DNA from 3 places in the Leclercia sp. AS011 genome. Region 3 is predicted to be linked to each of the others. Evidence: predicted binding sites of a transcription regulator. Region 3 holds the regulator's gene; each other region holds the start of a gene.
What was found. The regulator Fur, encoded in region 3, represses iron uptake genes when iron is present. The targets are predictions, from matches to a motif close to ATAATAATGAGAACNACTATCAA.
Positions count from the first base shown of each region.

Region 1 (7,196 bases), on a different contig from region 3:
AAGACGCTGGCGGATGTGAACGTCAAATGTGATTTCGTTTCTGTCCCGACGCACCCGACCATCACCAAGCTGCGCGTACTGTCGCGCAACCAGCAGCTGATCCGCCTCGACTTTGAAGAAGGGTTTGAAGGCGTGGATCCTGAGCCGCTGCACGAGCGTATCAACCAGGCGCTGGGCAACATCGGCGCGCTGGTGCTCTCCGACTACGCCAAAGGCGCGCTGGCCAGCGTTCAGCAGATGATTAAACTGGCGCGCACTGCCGGTGTGCCGGTGCTGATCGATCCGAAAGGCACCGATTTCGAACGCTATCGCGGGGCAACGCTGCTTACGCCGAACCTCTCCGAATTCGAAGCGGTGGCGGGGAAATGTAAAACCGAAGATGAGATCGTTGAGCGCGGCATGAAGATCATCGCCGATTTCGACTTCTCTGCCCTGCTGGTGACCCGCTCCGAGCAGGGGATGACCTTGCTGCAGCCGGGCAAAGCGCCGCTGCATATGCCAACCCAGGCCCAGGAAGTGTATGACGTCACCGGTGCCGGTGATACGGTCATCGGCGTGCTGGCAGCCACTCTGGCCGCGGGTAATACCCTGGAAGAGGCCTGCTACTTTGCCAATGCCGCCGCGGGCGTGGTGGTGGGTAAACTGGGGACCTCAACCGTTTCACCAATCGAACTGGAAAACGCGGTGCGCGGTCGTGCCGACACCGGTTTTGGCGTGATGAGCGAAGACGAGCTGAAAGTGGCGGTGGCCGCCGCACGTAAGCGCGGTGAGAAAGTGGTCATGACCAACGGCGTGTTCGACATTCTGCACGCGGGCCACGTCTCGTATCTGGCGAACGCCCGCAAGCTGGGCGACCGTCTGATTGTGGCGGTCAACAGCGATGCCTCCACCCGACGTCTGAAAGGCGAGACCCGTCCGGTGAACCCGCTTGAGCAGCGCATGATTGTGCTCGGCGCGCTGGAAGCGGTGGACTGGGTGGTGTCGTTCGAAGAGGACACGCCGCAGCGCCTGATTGCCGGGATCCTGCCGGACCTGCTGGTTAAGGGCGGTGACTATAAGCCTGAACAGATCGCCGGTAGCGAAGAGGTGTGGGCCAACGGCGGGGAAGTGATGGTGCTCAACTTTGAGGACGGGTGTTCAACCACCAACATCATTAAGAAGATCCAGAAAGACAGCGAGAAATAAAAAACGGGCCGAAAGGCCCGTTTTTTGCCGGGTGGCGGCTTCGTCTTACCCGGCCTGCTCAATACCGTAGGCCCGTGCAAGCGCAGCGCCGCCGGGCGTTATTCCACGTCGTTAACCGGTGGGATCGCTGGTGCCGGGCGCACTTCTTCAACAACGCTGCGGTTTTCCAGCTCGGTCAGACGCTGTTCCAGCAGGGCGATTTTCTCGCGGGTACGCAACAGCACCTGCGTCTGCACGTCAAACTCTTCACGGCTGACCAGATCCAGCCGCATCAGCTGCGACTGCAGCACCTGGCGGATTTTCTTCTCAACATCATCACCAAACTCACGAACGCCTTTCGGCATGGATTCATGGACCTGGCGGGCAAGTTGTTCAATTTTTTTTGGGTCGATCATGGTAGTTCCCTTGAAGAAAAGGTGTTAACGACCATTGTAGCGCGTAACCGCGATCCTTAAACCAGAATTGTGTGAAGCTTATGCGTTGCCGAACATAATCATTAGCGTTATAGTTATCCCGCTTATTCTCAGGGCGGGGCGAAATTCCCCACCGGCGGTAAATCAACCTTCGCGTTGAAAGCCCGCGAGCGCTTTGGGTGCAAACTCAAAGGTCAGCAGATCCGGTGCAATTCCGGGGCCGACGGTTAAAGTCCGGATGGGAGAGAGTAACGAACCAGCCGGGCGAGGCCCGCTCACGTTATTTTTTTGCCGTACTACGGCGCTCCTAAGACTGCCCTGATTCTGGTAACCATAATTTTAATGAGGTTTTTTTACCATGAATCAGACGCTCCTTTCCTCTTTCGGCACCTCTGCTGACCGTGTAGAACACGCGCTTGCTGCGCTTCGCGAAGGTCGCGGCGTGATGGTGCTTGACGATGAAGATCGTGAAAACGAAGGCGATATGATTTTCGCCGCCGAAACCATGACCGTTGAACAGATGGCGCTGACCATCCGTCACGGCAGCGGTATTGTTTGCCTGTGCATCACCGAAGATCGCCGTAAGCAGCTCGAATTGCCGATGATGGTCGAGAACAACACCAGCGCCTATGGCACCGGTTTTACCGTGACCATCGAAGCGGCCAGCGGTGTGACCACAGGTGTGTCTGCTGCTGACCGCGTGACCACCGTGCGCGCCGCCATTGCCGATGGTGCAAAACCATCTGACCTGAACCGTCCGGGCCACGTATTCCCGCTGCGCGCCCAGCCGGGCGGCGTCCTGACCCGCGGCGGCCATACCGAAGCGACTATCGACCTGGTGACCCTGGCCGGTTTCAAACCTGCCGGTGTACTGTGTGAACTGACCAATGATGATGGCTCTATGGCGCGCGCGCCGGAGTGCATCGAGTTTGCCGCTAAACACAACATGGCCGTGGTCACTATCGAAGATCTGGTGGCGTATCGCCAGGCGCACGAGCGCAAAGCCAGCTGATAACACAGCATAAAAAAACGCCGGGATAACCCGGCGTTTTTTTTAGCCAATTCCTGCCGTCTGGAGTAGCACCAGACTGAGCCCCATCACCGACATTCCGCACAGCACGCCGTAGCTGGGATTGTTATTCGGGTCGATCTCTTTGGCAAGCGGCATCAGCTCATCTACCGACAGCGCCACCATAATCCCTGCCACCGCCGCCATAATGGCCGCCATCACCACTGGCGATATCAGGCTGCCGAGGATTAACCACGCCAGCACGCCGCCTGCGATCTCCGCCATGCCGGAAATGCCCGCCCAGAACACCGCTTTACGCTTGGATCCGGTGGCCGCATAGACCGGGCCCGCCACTGCCAGCCCCTCCGGAATATTGTGCAACGCCACCGCCAGGGCAATACCGAAACCCAGCTCCAGGTTGTTGCTGGCGGTCACGTAGGTGGCGACGCCTTCCGGGAAGTTGTGCAGGCTGATGCCCAGAGTGAGCAGCAGGGCGGTACGTCTCAGATTACCGGGCAGCGGCTTGCTTCCTTTTTGCATCAGATCCTGCGGATGCGCGTGGGGCAGCATTTTGTCCAGCGCGAAGTAGCCCAGCAGACCAATGACAAACATCCCGTAGCCGAGTACCGGCGACATCCCCTCCGTGCCGAGGGCGGCAGGCAGCATCTCCATCAGGGAGATGAGCAGCATGATCCCGGCGGCAAAGCCGAGGGAAAAGGCCAGCACGCGGTTAGAGGGCTTCTGGCCCAGGACTCCGAGCATGGCGCCGATAAAAGTGGCGGCACCTGCAAGAATAGTCAGAATCAGGGGGACTGACATTCACCTCTCCTTATGATAATGATTCTCATTCACATTAAAGGCTAAACTCACGTAAAGCGAGCGGGTACAGACGCCTTTACAGATCCCTTACATTCAAATTTCCTGATGATCTTCATCATGGTTCTCTGAGTTCATCTTATCCGGATAACGGGTAAGGTAAAGCTATCAAATCGACACCTTGTGTAAGGATATCATCATGACTTCTTCTCGTATGCCAGCGCTGTTTTTGGGTCACGGTAGCCCAATGAATGTGCTGGAAGATAACGTCTATACCCGCGCCTGGCGACATCTGGGCGAGACGTTGCCGCGTCCGAAGGCTATCGTGGTGGTCTCTGCACACTGGTTTACCCGTGGCACTGGCGTTACTGCCATGGAAACGCCAAAAACCATTCATGATTTCGGCGGTTTCCCGCAGGCGCTGTACGACACGCACTATCCGGCTCCGGGTTCCCCGGCGCTGGCGCAGCAGCTGGTGGATCTGCTGGCCCCGATCCCCGTCACCCTGGATAAAGAGGCGTGGGGTTTTGACCATGGCTCCTGGGGCGTGCTGATCAAGATGTACCCGGATGCGGATATCCCGATGGTTCAGCTCAGCATCGACAGCACCAAACCGGCGGCCTGGCACTTAGAGATGGGCCGTAAGCTCGCGTCTCTGCGTGATGAGGGCATTATGCTGGTGGCCAGTGGTAACGTGGTGCATAACCTGCGTACCGCCCGCTGGCATGGGGAAAATACGCCTTATCCGTGGGCCACGTCATTCAATGATTATGTGAAAATGAACCTCAACTGGCAGGGACCGGCCGAGGAGCACCCGCTGGTCAATTATCTGGCACACGATGGCGGCTCGCTCTCGAACCCGACGGCGGAACACTTCCTGCCGCTGCTCTATGTCCTGGGCGCATGGGACGGCCATGAACCCATTACCACACCGGTGGATGGCATCGAGATGGGCAGTTTGAGTATGTTGTCGGTGCAGGTGGGGTAAAAACACGCCGGGTAGCGGCTTCGCCTTACCCGGCCTACAACACCCCAGGCCCGGTAAGCGGCAGCGCCACCGGGCATGGCTTACTCCACAAAAATATGCGGATAGAAGCGGGACAGATCCTGGGTGATCAGCGCCCGATCTTCGCGAATACCAATCCCGGCTGGTTGATCGTTGATCAGCCAACTGCCGATCAGCATATAGCTGTCGCCGTACTTCGGTAACTGACAGAACTGTTGGACGATCATCCCTTCTTCGCCATACGGGCCTTCTACCGCTTCCACGGTATTACCGTTTTCGATAATCGACACGTTGGCACCCTCGCGGGAGAAAATCGGCTTTTTGACGTACTTATCCATCTGCGGATAGTCATCTTCCGCGAAGTACGCCGGCAGCAGATTCGGATGATCCGGGAACATCTCCCACAGCATTGGCAGCAGGGCTTTGTTGGAGATAATGCTCTTCCACGCCGGTTCCAGCCAGCGCACGCCGGCATCTTCCAGCTTGGTGGAGAACACTTCGCGCAGCATGTATTCCCAGGGATAGAGCTTGAACAGATTACTGATCACCTGATCCTGGGTGTCGGTAAACTGGCCTTTTTCGCCAAGCCCGATGTCTTCGATATAGAGGAATTCAGTGGCGACCTCTGCCTCGGCGGCGCAATCCTGCAGATACTGTACCGTACCACGATCTTCGACCGTGTCACGACAGCAGGCAAAGTGCAGCAGGTTGAAGCCGTGCTGCTCGCGCAGTTCAGCGAAACGCTCGATCAGCTTCTCCTGCAGGCTGTTGAACTGGTCGCTGCCTTCCGGCAGATGGCCCGCGTTCTGCTGATCTTCCAGCCAGATCCACTGGAAGAAAGCCGCCTCATACAGGGAGGTGGGGGTATCGGCGTTGTTCTCAAGCAGCTTCGGCTCGCCGGTGCCATCCCACGCCAGATCGAGGCGCGAATAGAGTGACGGCTGATGGGTCGCCCATGACTGACGCACAAAGCCCCAGGTGTGCTTCGGAATGCGGAATTTGGTCAGCAGCTCATCGCTGGCAATGACCTTTTCCACCACCTTCAGGCACATCTGATGCAGCTCTGCCGTGACCGCCTCCAGCTTTTCAACCTGGGCGAGGGTCAGTTTGTAATAGGCATCTTCACACCAGTACGGCTCGCCGTACATGGTGTGAAAGTTGAAACCGTATTCGGTGGCTTTATCGCGCCAGTCCGGGCGCTCAACAATACTGACTCGTTCCATTATCAGCCGCCCATAGAGCGTGTTGAGGTACCGGCCGCGCTACGCTGCATGGTGTTCTGTTTGGCAACAGAATCACCGAAGCCGCCGCGGGTCACGGTGTTGGTGGTGGCCGGTTTTGGTGCCATCGCGGTTTTAGGCACGTTCATAGTGCGGCCTGGCTGGGCGGCACCGTAACCTTTCCCGCTGGCATCGGTGTACTGGCCGTAAGCCGGGCTGGCCGGGTTCTTAGAGCTGAACAGGGGCTGCTGTTGGTAACCCGCGCCGCCGCTCATCAGACGGCCCATCATGTAACCCGCCATCAGCGGCATCCAGAAGCTCCCGCTGGACTGTGCCTGCGCCTGGTTTTCTGCTGGCGCGGTACCGGCCTGAGCCGGGGCTGGTGCCTGCTGGCACTGGCCTTCACCGAACTCGGCCACGCAGTCTTCACGGCTGGCGTATTTCGGCGCGGTACGTTCCGCTTCCTTCAGGGCGTTGTTGTACGAGGCCGTACACTCCGCGCTTTTGCCGGTAGCTGCCGCACAGTCGTCGGCATTCTGATAAAGGGAAACCGTTTCGTCGGTTTTTTCACAGCCTGCCAGCATAAACGCGGCGCTCAGCGCCAGAGCGACAGGGGTGAAATGACGCGCGTTCCAGCTTTTGCGGAACGAGGCGTGATTAATGGATTTTGTCCGTTTCATAATTGTCTTCCAGGACCCAGTGGTAAAACACAGAAAATAACGCTCAGAATAGAGGATGAGTGGTGGAAATTGAAGCGACGGGGGCGAAACCGAGGGATCTTTACGTTGGCTTACGTATTTTTGTCGGACAGAGGGGATTTACCCGGTCTGGTGAACCCAGACCGGGTAACAGCATCAGTTGCTGGTGGTGCGTGCAGCAGCGGCGGTGTAACCGTCAGCAGAAGCGTCCTGCTGTGGGTTTTCCGGGGCTACGGCTTCAGGCGTGGTGGAGATCGGCTTACCTAATGCACTGTTCAACGCCACCAGATCCTGCTCGTTCAACGTACCCAGCGCTTGCTTGATGTTCAGCTGGTTAATCAGGTAGTTGTAACGGGCATTGGAGAGCTGTTGTTTGGCGTTATACAGCGTGGTGGTCGCGTCCAGCACGTCAACGATGGTACGGGTACCGACCGCGTAACCAGCTTCTGACGCATCCAGTGAACTCTGGGCAGAAACCACGGCCTGTTTGTAGGCGTTGATGCTGCTGACAGAGGCGTTCACGTTATTGAAGGAGGAACGCACGGTCTGCACAACGCTGCGGTGCGCGCTTTCAAGCTGTTCGCTGGCGCCGACAAAGTTGTACTGCGCCTGTTTGACCTGCGAATTGACCTGGCCGCCCTGATAGATTGGCAGGGAGAAGTTCAGGCCGATTTTGTTCTGACCCACATCGCTGTCGTTGTACTGAGCACCGCTGGTCCGGGAACCGCTGTAGCTGGTGTTAGAAATGCCGCTGGAGGCGCTCAGGCTCAGGGTTGGCAGGTGACCATCCTGTGCCAGGCGGATCTGTTCGCGGGCCAGATCCTGGCTCAGACGAGCCTGCAACAGGCT
Region 1 is NZ_JBBCMA010000004.1:230,576-237,771, forward strand. It holds gene hldE (bifunctional D-glycero-beta-D-manno-heptose-7-phosphate kinase/D-glycero-beta-D-manno-heptose 1-phosphate adenylyltransferase HldE) at 1-1,185, shown strand, start outside; gene ubiK (ubiquinone biosynthesis accessory factor UbiK) at 1,284-1,580, opposite strand; FMN riboswitch at 1,701-1,852, shown strand; gene ribB (3,4-dihydroxy-2-butanone-4-phosphate synthase) at 1,957-2,610, shown strand; gene zupT (zinc transporter ZupT) at 2,653-3,426, opposite strand; gene ygiD (4,5-DOPA dioxygenase extradiol) at 3,623-4,411, shown strand; gene WFO70_RS17220 (glutathionylspermidine synthase family protein) at 4,492-5,652, opposite strand; gene WFO70_RS17225 (DUF1190 family protein) at 5,655-6,329, opposite strand; gene tolC (outer membrane channel protein TolC) at 6,504-7,196, opposite strand, start outside.
Region 1: zupT (zinc transporter ZupT) is a predicted target of Fur. The motif match lies at 3,439-3,461, and genes of this name have one in related genera.

Region 2 (7,196 bases), 1.6 Mb from region 3:
GGCTGGCCAGCATCCCCATAAAGGTGGATGAGTTGATGCTGCCAAGCGTTACCAGCTGCCAGAAGATATAGGCCACCAGCGGGATAGCGCTGCCGGTGATAAAGATCCAGCGCAGCTTGCGCACGTTGCCATTCATATAGCTGACGATGCTCGGCACGCTGCCGTGAAAGCCAAAGGAGGTAAAAATCACCGGGATGGCCGACAGCGCCAGCCCTTTCTCCAGCGGCAGGGTCAGTAAATTAACCTTATGAATGTGCGGTGCCAGCAGCGCCAGCATCACCACCAGGAAGAGGATTTTGGCCGAGAACAGAAAACGGTTGAACAGATCCACCAGCGAAGTGCCGACGCAGACCACGCCGCCGCCAATCAGGGTAAAGAAGATCACCCCGGTGGTGGGGGAGATATCGGCATTGAACCAGTCATTGACGCTGGAGGCGATAAGTTCACCCGCGCCGCTGATATAAGCCGCGGTCAGGGCATACATCAGGAACATCATGCTGAAGCCGGTGATCCACTGGCCGAAACGTCCAAGATAGCGCCCGGCCAGCGACCCTAGCCCGGTATCGGCGGGAACGTGCTGATACACCTCAAGCAGCAGCAGGGCGGTGTAACACATCAGCGCCCAGAGTACGCCCAGTAACACCAGCGTGACGCCAAACCCGACGCCTGCGGCCGCCAGCGGCATCGCCAGCATTCCAGCCCCAATCGTCGTTCCGGCGACGATGAAAATACTTCCCAGCGTTCTGTTCTTCACGTTTTCCTCTACGGCCTTGCTCTATCGCGACAAAATCTGCGGCGCAGGGTAAGGGAAAAACGCAGGTTCGTCAAACCGGCGTTACAAAGGCTGTAAAGCTATATTTACGATATTAATCAGGAGTCGTCAGGATGGAAATCAACAGCGATTCCTGCGCCAGCGCAAGGCGGGCAGGGGAGGAACCTGTCAGGCTGCATCTTTTATTCTGGAGGGGTTATGGCATCTGTTCATGGGCACGATGTGCTGACGATGATGATTGATTCCGGTGAGCAGTACACCGAAGAGAGTCTGGTGGCGGCAATTACCGCGCGGTTTGGTGAGGACGCACGTTTTCACACCTGTTCGGCGGCGGAAATGAGTGCGGCGGAGCTGGTGGCTTTTCTGGCGGCTCGCGGGAAATTTATTCCACTGGATAGCGGGTTTTCAACCCACGAAAGTAAAATCTGTCGTCATTAAAATAATGCGGCGCCGGAAGGCGCCGCAGTCATATTAATTTTGGGCATCGAGCGTCGACAGCTCTTTATCAATAAAGTACAGCCCTTCACCGGATTTCCCGGCCAGAGAAAGTTTATCGAGAACCGATTTAAACAGCTTCTCTTCTTCATGCTGTTCTGCCACATACCATTGCAGGAAATTAAAGGTGCCATAATCCTGGCTGGTCATGGCGGCATGCACCAGTTCGTTAATTTTCTGGGTGATCAGCTGCTCGTGCTCGTAGGTAGCGCGGAACAGTTCGTCCAGGGAGGTGTACTCTGCAAACGGCGAGGCCACCGGGTTAATGCGCGGCAGGCTGCCGGTATCGGTAAGGTAATCAAAGAGACGCTGCATGTGGGTCATCTCTTCCTGCGCGTGACGGCGCATGAAGGCCGCTGCCCCTTCAAAACTGTGGTAGCTACACCAGGCGCTCATCTGCTGATAGAGCAGAGAGGAGTAAAGCTCCAGATTCATTTGCTCATTAAGCTTGTCGATCATTTCATTTTTAAGCATGGTGTCGCTCCGGACTATTATTTAAAGGTCAACGTGAGCGTCACTATAATTTGTTATTTATTTATTTGCAAAAAGTAAAATAAATATTTAAACAATCATAATACGAATGGGAATAAAACGCATTGCGGCTGATTAAGTTATATTAATGAGAATTATTCTGTTTCGTGTTTAAAATATTATTGCCAGCGGGATCGCTGGCAACGGAATTATTACCAGGCGGACGTCGTGACGACGGGCGGCGGGGCATAGCCATAACATTTGTACTGGATGGTCATGGTTTCATTGAGGCACAGCGAGCCGCTAATCAGGCTACAGGTTTTAACCGGCTGACCGTAGGCCATCGCCGTGCTGTATCCCATGGTCTGGCATTCACGGGTTGCGGTGCCGCTGGTGACGTAATCATCATAGCGGGCGTTCTGCAACATAGCCTGATCGTAATTGAGCATGACGACGCCTGACGTGACGTCGACGCTGCTGACTTCTGCTTGCCGGGTGACGCCGCAGCCTGCCAGTAACAGGAGCAGGCCGCCAGTGCATAATCTCTTCATAGAACACTCTGAATGCGTTGAAATACCTTATACTAGCGGCTGATGTGCACCGCAATGCCAGGATTAAACACCTGTTCTGCCCTTTCTCTTTGCCACGACCGCTGGCTCCTTCAATTCTGTGCCATCTCGTCTTTCTCCGTGGGAAAAAATGCGCCTGAGTACAAAATTGTGAGCGCATCTTTGTTTTTTGAAACTATTTTTCACTTAATTTGAAAGTGTGTTTGCTTAGTAGTAAGGTTGAACAGGTAAGCTATTCACAGCGGGATGCCCCGCATCGCATTCAGGAGACGAAGAATGAAAATTGCACTGATGATGGAAAACAGCCAGGCGCCAAAAAACGCCATCATCCTCAAGGAATTGAACGCCGTTGCTGAAGAGAAAGGTTTCCCGGTCTACAACGTTGGGATGAGCGACGAAAACGATCACCACCTGACCTATATTCACCTGGGCATCATGGCGAGCATTCTGCTGAACTCGAAAGCGGTGGATTTCGTGGTGACCGGTTGCGGTACCGGCCAGGGCGCGCTGATGTCCCTGAACATCCACCCGGGCGTGGTGTGCGGCTACTGTATCGATCCGGCGGATGCGTTCCTGTTCGCCCAGATCAACAATGGTAACGCGCTCTCCCTGCCATTCGCCAAAGGCTTCGGCTGGGGCGCAGAGCTGAACGTGCGCTTCATCTTCGAAAAAGCCTTCACCGGGCGTAACGGCGAAGGTTATCCGCCAGAGCGTAAAGAGCCTCAGGTTCGCAACGCCGGCATCCTGAACCAGGTGAAAGCCGCGGTCGTTAAAGAGAACTATCTCGACACCCTGCGCGCGATCGATCCAGAGCTGGTCAAAACGGCAGTAACCGGTCAGCGTTTCCAGCAGTGCTTCTTCGAGAACTGCCAGGATAAAGAGATCGAAGCTTTTGTCCGCGGTCTTATCGGCTAAGTTGCCAGCACCTGTGAAAAAGCCAGCATACGCTGGCTTTTTTTATGCCTGTTTTCTGGATACCGCGCTGCCGGCATCTTTCACCAGCCGCAGGGTATCAAACATCCCCAGCAGACAGACCAGCGCAATCGCCACAAACGCCAACCGAAAGCTGATCCCCGGAAGCGCCGCTATCCCGAGCATCTCACTGCACAGCTCTCCGATACGGATCCCGATAGCACCCAGCGTGATCCCCAGCCCCACCGCCAGTTGGGTAGCGGTAGAGAACAGGGTATTGGCATAGCTCATCTGCGGGGAAGGGACGTCGGCAAAGGCGAGGGTGCTGATGGCGGTAAACTGAATGGAACGAAATACGCCGCCCAGATAGAGCACCAGCATGATCGCCCATACCGGCGTCTGCGGCGTCAGAAACGCGCAGGCCAGCAGGGCCAGCACGTTGAGCGCCCCGTTGATCAGCAGCAGCTTTTTAAAGCCCAGCCCGCGAATCAACGGCGTGGTCGCCGGTTTGATGGTCAGGTTGCCGACAAATACCGCCAGCACCAGCAGACCGGAGTGAAACGCGTCCATGCCGAATCCCACCTGGAACAGCAGCGGCAGTAAAAAGGGAACGGCGCTGATGGAGGCGCGAAACAGCGATCCGCCATACATCGTCACGCGAAAGGTGGGCACCTGTAGGGCGTCGAGGCGGATCATCGGCCATTCGGCGCGCCTGAAATGCCGCAGGGCATAGATCAGGGTAGCCATCCCGACAGCCAGCAGCGCGAAGGTGATTAGCGTATTTACCTCCTGCGCCCCCATCATCTCCATGGCACAGACCAGGCTCACCATCGCCACCGAGGTGGCAATAAAGCCCGGGGTGTCGAACGGGCGACGGGTCTCTTCATAGATGTCCGGGATAATGCGCAGCGCCAGCACGATGGCAATCAGCCCCAGCGGCACGTTAATAAAGAAGATCCAGCGCCAGTTGGCATAGCTGGTAATAAACCCGCCCAGCGGCGGGCCGATGATCGGTGCCACCAGCGCGGGCCAGGTGAGGGTGGCGATGGCGGTAATCAGCAGATGTTTCGGGGTGGTACGCAGCACCGCCAGCCGTCCGACCGGCACCATCAGCGCGCCGCCCATCCCCTGCAGGACGCGCATGGCGACGAACTGGTCGACGCTGGTGGCGAGGCCGCACAGCACCGAGGCGAGGGTAAAGATAGCCAGCGCAAGGGTGAAGACTTTGCGGGCACCAAAGCGGTCGGCGATCCAGCCGCTGGCGGGGATCAGCACCGCGAGGGTGATGAGATAGGCGCTGATGCCGATGTTGAGATCCACCGCCTGCACGCCAAAGCTTCTCGCCATATCGGGCAGCGCGGTAGCGATCACCGTCCCGTCGAGAAACTCCATAAAGAAGGCACCCGCTACCAACAGCGCAGCGGGAGAGATCCCGCTGGTCGCTTTACCGGAGATGTTTTCGGTCATTTTTCCTCTGCCACATCAAATTTTTTTTAAAAATTTACAGGAACAAACATGCTGCTAATGACATGATTTATATTTATTTTTAACAGGAACGCCGTTTTATTTTAAATAAACTGGCGTGATGAATATCACAAAATCATTGATTTTTGTGATGGGGGTCATATTATTAGCGCATCAACAATAACACCTGCATAACATTTAGCCGGAGCATAATGATGAAATTGCGCAAAATCCTGAAAAGCATGTTTGAATCCTACTGCAAGACCTTCAAGGACGTACCGCCAGGCGCGATGTTCTGATAAGAAAAAACCTGCTACGGCAGGTTTTTTTATGCCTGCAGGCCGCATCCGGGCGGCGGTTTTGCTACTATGGCGGCCTTTCAAACAGGAGAAGCCTATGTCTCAAAACCTGAGTGCCGATCAGGAACTGATCTCTGACGTCGTTGCATGCCAGCTGGTCATCAAACAAATCCTTGATGTCATTGAAATCATCGCCCCCGCTGAGGTGCGCGAGAAGATGTCCAGCCAGCTGAGAAACATCGATTTCGCCAGCAATCCTGCCTCGGCCGACCCCGTCACGCTGCGCGCCGTACAGAAAGCCATTGCCCTGATTGAACTGAAGTTCACCCCGCAGGGCGAGTCTCACTAAAATAAACCGACGTTTTGAATTTAGAAATGGTTTTGTGAGAATAATGTGAACGGGCGACCTGGGGTCGCCCGGAATGCGGGTTAGAGGAAGGTCTGCACCAGCAGGTAGCTCACCGCGCAGGCACAGCTTACCCCGATAAGCCCCGGCAGAATAAAGCTGTGGTTGATAATAAACTTGCCGATGCGCGTCGTGCCCGAGCGGTCAAAACCAATGCAGGCAAGGTCGCTGGGATAGGTCGGCAGAACGAAATAGCCATAAGACGCCGGGAAGAAGGCAATCAGCATCTTCGGATCGATCCCCAGCATTAACCCCATCGGCGCGACGGCGGTCAGGGCTGCCGCCTGGCTATTGACCAGCTTCGAGACCAGGAACAGCACAATGGCATAGGTCCAGGGGTGACTTTTTACTACCCCTTCCAGCGCCATCTTCAGCTCATCCAGATGCGCCTGGAAAAAGGTATCGCTCATCCATGCCACGCCAAAGACCGAGAAAATCGCCACCATCCCGGCCTTAAACACCGCCCCGTTGGAGATCGCCGCAGCATTCACTTTGCACACCATCAGCATCACCGCCCCGGCAATCAGCATCATCATCTGGATCACCAGGTTCATCGACAGCGCCGTCATTTTGCCTTTTACCTCAAAGGCAGGACGCAGCTCGGGCAGGGCACCCAGCACAACCACGACGGCAATCCCGGCAAAGAAGATCCACGTCGACCAGTAGGCCTGCTTCGGGAAGCGCTGATTCATCAAGGTGTCGGTGCTGCCATAGATGAATTTACGCTGCTCAGGATCCTGCAGCCGGGCCTGAAACTCCGCATCGTCGGCCAGATCTTTGCCGCGGCGCAGACTCCAGAGGGCGGCAATCGCTACCCCGGCCAGCGAGGCCGGGACAGAAATCGCGAGGATCTGCAGTATGCCAAATGCCTGACCCACCCCGTGCTGCGCGGCCAGAATGGAGACCAGCGAGACGACGGCCACCGACACCGGCGAGGCGGTGATCGCCATCTGCGAGGCAATGGATGCCACTGCCATCGGGCGCTCGGGGCGGATGCCTTTTTTCAGCGCAATATCGGCGATGATTGGGAACATGGTATAGACCACGTGGCCAGTTCCGCAGAGGAAAGTGAGCATCCAGGTGGTGAAGGGGGCGAGCAGGGTAATGTGTTGCGGATGTCGCCGCAGCAGCCGTTCGGCAAACTGCATCATCACGTTTAACCCACCGGCGGTCTGCAAGGTGGCCGCGCAGCCAATGACCGCCAGGATCGTCAGCATGACGTCCACCGGAGGCTTGCCGGGCTGGAGCCCAAAGACAAAACTGAGAATAAACAGACCAATACCGCTTATCAGCCCCAGTCCCATCCCACCGAACCGGGTGCCGATGAGCAGGCACAGAATAATGACAACAAATTCAACGGTAATCATACGTTTCCCTCGTCTGTGAAAATGAAATTTTCGCAAATCATTACACGGAGAAGGGTTATTCGGTGGGAGCCAGATCGGATTTGTTAAAGATTAATAAAAGCAAAGGGTTGGTTGCATTTTTGTAACAAACTTACCCGGCACAGGCCGGGTAAGAAACGTGAAGTGCAGAATCAGTGGTGCTGGCAGTTGACGACGTTAAGCAGGTGGCGATCGGTCTGTTCCAGACCCATACCGGTGCGACGCGCCTGGCGAACTTCATCGAGGATAGTTTTCAGTAATACCCCATCCTGCTGCTGCTCTTTTTCAATATCGTGCAGGAAGTTGAGCGTGGAGATATCCTGCATTTTTCGCGCTTCATCCGCCAGTTCATTCAGCGTCAGGCAGCGCTGTTCATACTCTTCCAGCGTGCGCTGGAACACCGCTTCCAGGCAGGTACAGTCT
Region 2 is NZ_JBBCMA010000001.1:590,986-598,181, forward strand. It holds gene tyrP (tyrosine transporter TyrP) at 1-754, opposite strand, end outside; gene WFO70_RS02750 (YecH family metal-binding protein) at 971-1,210, shown strand; gene ftnA (non-heme ferritin) at 1,244-1,741, opposite strand; gene yecR (YecR family lipoprotein) at 1,951-2,289, opposite strand; gene WFO70_RS02765 (RpiB/LacA/LacB family sugar-phosphate isomerase) at 2,584-3,222, shown strand; gene WFO70_RS02770 (MFS transporter) at 3,265-4,686, opposite strand; gene azuC (stress response protein AzuC) at 4,899-4,982, shown strand; gene WFO70_RS02780 (DUF2766 family protein) at 5,080-5,331, shown strand; gene WFO70_RS02785 (anaerobic C4-dicarboxylate transporter) at 5,412-6,755, opposite strand; gene WFO70_RS02790 (non-heme ferritin-like protein) at 6,926-7,196, opposite strand, start outside.
Region 2: ftnA (non-heme ferritin) is a predicted target of Fur. The motif match lies at 1,881-1,903, and genes of this name have one in related genera.

Region 3 (7,196 bases):
TCCACATGGGTATCGATACCGTTGCGCTGGGTGGCCAGGGCTTCAAACGCCTGGTGGAAGAGGGTGCAGAAGTGGTTGCTGGTCAGCCGGTTCTGGAAATGGATCTCGACTACCTGAACGCCAATGCGCGCTCCATGATCAGCCCGGTTGTCTGCAGCAATATCGACGACTTCAGCGGCCTGGTGATCAAGGCGCAGGGCCAGGTTGTTGCCGGTCAGACACCTCTGTATGAAATTAAAGGCAAATAAGTGCTCCTGAGTCAGCGTTAATGCCTGAGCGGCGGGGATATCCCCGCCGCTTTTTTTTGCAGCAATCGCCCCGATAATTCTCTTCTGAGACCTTTTTTTGCGTAACTAAAGGTTGTCACTACGCCCGGCTTATAAGATCATATGCCGTTATACGTCGTTTACGCTTTGAGGAATCCACGATGAGTGAGGCTGAAGCCCGCCCGAGCAACTTTATCCGTCAGATCATTGATGAAGATCTGGCCACCGGTAAGCACACCACAGTTCATACCCGTTTTCCGCCGGAGCCGAACGGCTACCTGCACATTGGTCACGCGAAATCGATCTGCCTGAACTTCGGCATCGCGCAGGACTACCAGGGTCAATGCAACCTGCGTTTCGATGACACCAACCCGGTGAAAGAAGATATCGAATACGTAGAGTCCATTAAGAACGACGTGCAATGGTTGGGCTTCAACTGGTCTGGCGACATCTGCTACTCCTCTGACTATTTTGATCAGCTGTACGCCTACGCCGTGGAGCTGATCAACAAAGGCCTGGCCTACGTCGACGAGCTGTCCGCTGACGAAATCCGCGAATACCGCGGCTCGCTGACCGCGCCGGGCAAAAACAGCCCGTTCCGCGATCGCAGCGTGGAAGAGAACCTGGCGCTGTTTGAAAAAATGCGTGCTGGTGGTTTCGAAGAGGGTAAAGCCTGTCTGCGTGCCAAAATCGACATGGCCTCGCCGTTTATCGTGATGCGCGATCCGGTGCTGTACCGCATTAAGTTTGCCGATCACCACCAGACCGGCAGCAAGTGGTGCATCTACCCGATGTACGACTTCACCCACTGCATCAGCGATGCGCTGGAAGGCATTACCCACTCACTCTGTACTCTGGAGTTCCAGGACAACCGTCGCCTGTACGACTGGGTGCTGGACAACATCTCTATTCCGGTGCATCCGCGTCAGTACGAGTTCTCTCGTCTGAATCTGGAATACACCGTGATGTCCAAGCGTAAGCTGAACCTGCTGGTGACCGACAAGCACGTTGAAGGCTGGGATGACCCGCGTATGCCGACCATCTCCGGTCTGCGTCGTCGTGGCTATACCGCGGCCTCTATCCGTGAGTTCTGCAAACGCATCGGCGTGACCAAGCAGGACAACACCATTGAGATAGCGTCGCTGGAATCCTGTATCCGCGAAGATCTGAACGACAATGCCCCGCGCGCCATGGCGGTTATCGATCCGGTGAAACTGGTTATCGAAAACTATCCGCAGGGTGAAAGCGAGCTGGTGACCATGCCGAACCATCCGAGCAAACCGGAGATGGGCAGCCGTGACGTGCCGTTCAGCGCAGAGATCTGGATCGATCGCGCCGACTTCCGTGAAGAAGCTAACAAGCAGTACAAGCGTCTGGTGATGGGTAAAGAAGTGCGCCTGCGTAATGCCTACGTGATCAAAGCCGAGCGCGTTGAGAAAGACGCTGAAGGCAACATCACCACTATCTTCTGCACCTACGATGCCGAGACCCTGAGTAAGGATCCGGCCGACGGTCGCAAGGTGAAGGGTGTGATCCACTGGGTGAGCGCGGCACATGCGCTGCCGGTTGAAATCCGCCTATACGATCGTCTGTTCAGCGTGCCAAACCCGGGCGCGGCAGAGGATTTCCTGGAAGTGATTAACCCGGATTCACTGGTGATCAAACAGGGCTTTGCCGAGCCCTCCCTGAAAGCGGCCGTTGCCGGTCATGCTTATCAGTTCGAGCGCGAAGGCTACTTCTGCCTCGACAGCCGCTACGCAACCGCTGACAAACTGGTATTTAACCGTACCGTCGGCCTGCGTGATACCTGGGCGAAAGCGGGCGAGTAATCCCTTTCGTCTTTGAAAAACGCCGCGCACTGCGGCGTTTTTTTTGCCTGCCATAAAGCCATTAATCCTTCAAATCTTCGCGATGCGAATTAATTCTGTATCTTAAAACACTTCTCTTTCTCTACCTTTTCGCAAATTATCCAATTCCACTACTGTTAACGGTAGATAACCTGTATTTATTAAAAATAAATCGCTCATTCTGCACATTATTTTAAATAAAAATTCTTCCCCATCTCCTTTGTTACAAATCGCAACCAAATATGTGCGCTTTGTCATAATCCTGACTTTTGATCGCTGAAAAGCATTGATAATTCGCGTCGCGAAAAATAGTCTAAGAACAGGAGATGTAAGCGGGTATTTCCGGTTACCTCCACTTTTTACTTTTTTGTTTTTCGCCGTTTAAGGCGCTTTGAATACGTCAAAGAGGATTAATTATGCGTACGTTTAGTGGCAAACGTAGTGCGCTTGCGCTGGCTATCGCCGGTGTTACAGCAATGTCAGGCTGGATGGTTTCTCCAAAAGCCCAGGCCGAAGGTTTCATTGATGATTCTACCCTCACGGGCGGTGTCTATTACTGGCAGCGTGAACGTGACCGCAAAGATGTCGAGTCAGACAAATACAAAACTAACCTCGCACACTCCACCTGGAACGCCAACCTTGATTTCCAGTCCGGCTATGCTGCCGATATGTTCGGTCTCGATCTGGCTGCGTTCACAGCCATCGAAATGGCGGAAAATGGCGACAGCGGCCATCCGAACGAAATAGCTTTCTCCTCCAGCAACAAAGCCTATAAAGAGGACTGGTCCGGCGATAAGAGCGGGATCAGCCTGTACAAAGCGGCGGCAAAATTTAAATACGGTCCGGTATGGGCGCGCGGCGGCTGGCTGCAACCAACCGGGCAAACCCTGTTAGCGCCGCACTGGAGCTTTATGCCAGGTACCTATCAGGGTGCCGAAGCCGGGGCCAACTTTGACTACGGTGATAGCGGCGCGTTGAGTTTCTCTTACATGTGGACTAACGAATATAAAGCGCCGTGGCACCTTGAGATGGACAAGTTCTATCAGAATGACAGAAAAACCCGCGTCGACTATCTCCACTCCTTCGGCGCGAAGTACGATTTCAAAAATAACCTGATTCTCGAAGCCGCCTTTGGTCAGGCTGAAGGTTTCATCGATCAGTACTTTGCCAAAGCCAGCTACAAGCTTGATATCGTGGGTGGCCCGCTCTCAACGACCTATCAGTTCTACGGTACGCGTGATAAAGCCGACAGCGGCACCGTGAACGATATCTACGACGGTACGGCATGGCTGCAGGCGCTGACGCTGGGCTACAAAGTCGGTCAGGTCGATTTGCGTCTGGAAGGGACCTACGTGAAGGCGGAAGGTCAGCAGGGTTACTTCCTGCAGCGTATGACGCCAACCTATGCCTCTTCCAACGGGCGTCTGGACGTGTGGTGGGATAACCGCTCCGACTTTAACGCCAACGGCGAAAAAGCGGTCTTCTTCGGGGCGATGTATGACCTGAGCAACTGGAACCTGGCGGGCTGGAGCGTCGGCGCATCCTATGTCTACGCCTGGGACGCGAAACCGGCAGACTGGTTAATCAACAGCGCCGGTCAGCGTGAAGATATCGCCTCGAACAAGATCAAAGAGTCTGCCTACAGCCTGGATGCGAGCTACACCCTGCAGGACGGTCGCGCGAAAGGGACTATGTTCAAACTGCACTTCACGCAGTATGACAACCACTCCGATATCCCAAGCTACGGCGGCGGCTACGGCAACATCTTCCAGGACGAGCGTGACGTGAAGTTTATGGTTATCGCCCCGTTCACCATCTTCTGATGACAACCCGGGCGGGGGCGATCCCCGCCTGACTGGAACCGTTATGCTGAAAAGAATCGTACTGGTCGCGGTGCTGGCATCAGGACTGGCCGCCTGCGCACAACCGCAAACCCAGAAAGAAGACACCCGTCTGAAAGAGGCCTACAGCGCCTGCATCAATACCGCTGAAGGATCGCCTGAGAAACTCGAAGCCTGCCAGAGCGTGCTGGACGTGCTGCGTCAGGAGAAGGCGCACCAACAGTTTGCGACCCAGGAAACCGTCCGGGTGGCGGATTACCAGGCCTGTATCCAGGCGCGTAAAACGGGTAACAATCAGGACGTGACCAAAAACTGCGATAAAATCTGGCAGGAGATTCGCAGTAATAACAGCAAGTAATCCGCTGTCTTTAACGCCCGGTGGCGCTTTGCTTACCGGGCCTACGGGAGATTTCACCCTGGTAGGCCCGTGTAAGCGCAGCGCCACCGGGCTTTTTGACATAATGACAGGCAAAAAAAAAGCCAACCGTCAGGTTGGCTCAGAGTCTTAGCGGAGATTATTTCGTGTCGTGCGCGTGGTCATCTTCGCGGCAGTCGCCTTCGGCACAGTGGCCATACAGGTACAGACTGTGGTTGGTCAGACGAATGCCATGACGTGCGGCAATTTCGCGCTGACGTAATTCGATGGAATCATCGCTGAATTCGATCACTTTGCCGCAGTCGAGGCAAATCAGGTGATCGTGATGATGCTGCTGCGTCAGTTCAAATACGGATTTACCGCCTTCGAAATTATGACGCGTAACGATGCCTGCATCGTCGAACTGGTTCAGTACACGGTAAACGGTAGCCAGACCAATCTCTTCGCCCATGTCGATCAGACGCTTGTATAAGTCTTCCGCACTGACATGATGGTTATCCGGACCCTGAAGCACTTCCAGGATTTTTAACCGTGGAAGCGTGACTTTCAGTCCGGCCTTCTTTAATGCGGTGTTGTTGTCAGTCATGCGGAATCTGTCCTGTTGCTAAACGATTCACTTCTAAGGAAGAAGTGACAGAAAATGCACCTGGGATAATGCGTCTCATTATAGAAGTGCCATGGCGTAATGAAAACTGCAAGTCTCAAGTAAAGTATGCTTATAAAAACGTGGTACCGCCAACAAAGTTGTTACAAGGTTCCCCGTTTACTCCTGGATCATTGTACAGGTATGGCAGCAAAAGTTAAAAATTTGTAGCAATTATTTTGATTGGTATTACCTATCAATGCGGCGCAACTTTAGCGTTGCGCCGCGACATCATCAGGCATTGAGGATGTCGTCGAGGTGCAGCTCTTCGCGAACCTGTTTCACCCATTTGTCGACACGCTCGGCGGTCAGTTCCGGCTGGCGATCTTCGTCGATGGCGAGGCCCACGAAGTGGTTATCATCGGCCAGACCTTTGGAGGCTTCGAAGTGGTAACCGGCGGTTGGCCAGTGACCCACGATCACCGCGCCGCGTGGCTCAATGATGTCGCGAATGGTGCCGAGGGCATCGCAGAAGTACTCTGCGTAGTCTTCCTGATCGCCACAGCCGAACAGGGCCACCAGTTTGCCGTTGAAGTCGATCTCTTCCAGAGACGGGAAGAAGTCGTCCCAGTCACACTGCGCTTCACCGTAATACCAGGTCGGGATGCCCAGCAGCAGAATATCGTAACCTTCGATATCTTCTTTGCTGCTTTTCGCAATGTCATGCACATCGGCAACGTCTTTACCTAACTGTTTTTGAATGTTTTTTGCGATGTTCTCGGTGTTACCCGTGTCGCTGCCGAAAAAAATGCCGATGATTGCCATGAGTAAAATAACCTCTTGATACTTAATGGTATGGTGGCGCAATTTAGCCACGGATAAGGGCAATCATAGCAGAACAGAGAAGCCTGCGGAAACTGCTATCACGCAGGACTGCACTCTGTGCTACATGAAAGCAACAAGAAGGGGAGTTTTCTGACTTAAGCTTTGCCGTGCCATTTCCCGAGCTGCGCGATCAGCATCTCTTCGATAAGCTCACTGCGGCTGATCTCACGGGCATTCGCCAGCTCGTTCAGCGCATCGACGGCGTCAGCGTTCAGTTTCAGCTCGACGCGTTTAAGCCCACGACTTTTATCGCGTTTAAGCTGATTGCGCTTATTGATGCGCAGCTGTTCATCACGCGATAGCGGATTGGTTTTCGGTCGTCCCGGGCGACGCTCATTCGCGAACAGATCTATTGTCGTGCGGTCCGTGTGTTCTTTGGCCATGATTCTGAGACTTCGGGGGAAACAAGACACCCTGCTAATGCCCGGGCGATAAGCGCGCCATCATACATCACCGAAAACGGCACGCCAACGACTGGAGGCCCGCAGGCGACCAGTCGCTCTCTTTTTAATCAATTTTCGATGTCAGCGAGGTAACGGCGGATAGCGCGCAGCACCGCGTCCGGTTTTTCAGCATGGACCCAGTGTCCGGCCCCGGCAATCACGTGCGCCCGCGCCTGAGGGAATTGCCCCAGCAGCGCCTCACGGTACGCCTCGGTCACATACGGCGAATTACCGCCGGTAATAAACAGGGTGGGGTGCGGCCACGCCGCTACCGGCTGCCAGCCGACGATCTGGTTGTACTGATCCCAGAGCACCGGCACGTTGAAGCGCCACTGGCCATCGACAAAGGATTTCAGCAGGAACTGCACGACACCTTCTTCGTCCAGATGTTCACGCATCACCGTCGCGGCCTGCTGGCGAGTGCTGACGCCTGCGTCCGTGACGGCGTTAATGGCGGCGAAGATCTCATCGTGGCGACGCACGTCGTAATCGACCGGCGCGACGTCGATCACCACCAGCCCGGCAATTCGCTCTGGCGCGAGCGCCGTCAGCGCCATCACCGCTTTGCCGCCCATTGAATGACCAATCAGGATCGCCTTTTCTATATTGTGCTCATCCAGAGTATCCAGCAGATCCTTGGCCATATCGGCGTAGGTCATCTGCGGCGAACGCGGCGACAGACCGTGGTTGCGCATATCTACCTGCAACAGCGCGTGGTCGGTCACCAGATCCCGTGCCAGCACGCCAAGGTTATCCAGGCTGCCAAACAGGCCATGCACCAGGACGATGGGAGAATTATTGTGCGGCGATTGTGCAGATTGCGCTCGGGTATTCAATTTCATGGCAAAGTTCTTTTTTTACGTATGTCAGGTTAGGGTATCATGTTGACCATTCTGCCGCCCGGCTGCAAGGAAACAGTTAATTCTGACTTTTGCCGCCATTCTGGCTTGACGCT
Region 3 is NZ_JBBCMA010000001.1:2,230,953-2,238,148, reverse strand. It holds gene nagE (N-acetylglucosamine-specific PTS transporter subunit IIBC) at 1-248, shown strand, start outside; gene glnS (glutamine--tRNA ligase) at 428-2,095, shown strand; gene chiP (chitoporin ChiP) at 2,530-3,936, shown strand; gene chiQ (ChiQ/YbfN family lipoprotein) at 3,983-4,312, shown strand; gene fur (ferric iron uptake transcriptional regulator) at 4,470-4,916, opposite strand; gene fldA (flavodoxin FldA) at 5,208-5,738, opposite strand; gene ybfE (LexA regulated protein) at 5,894-6,181, opposite strand; gene ybfF (esterase) at 6,310-7,083, opposite strand.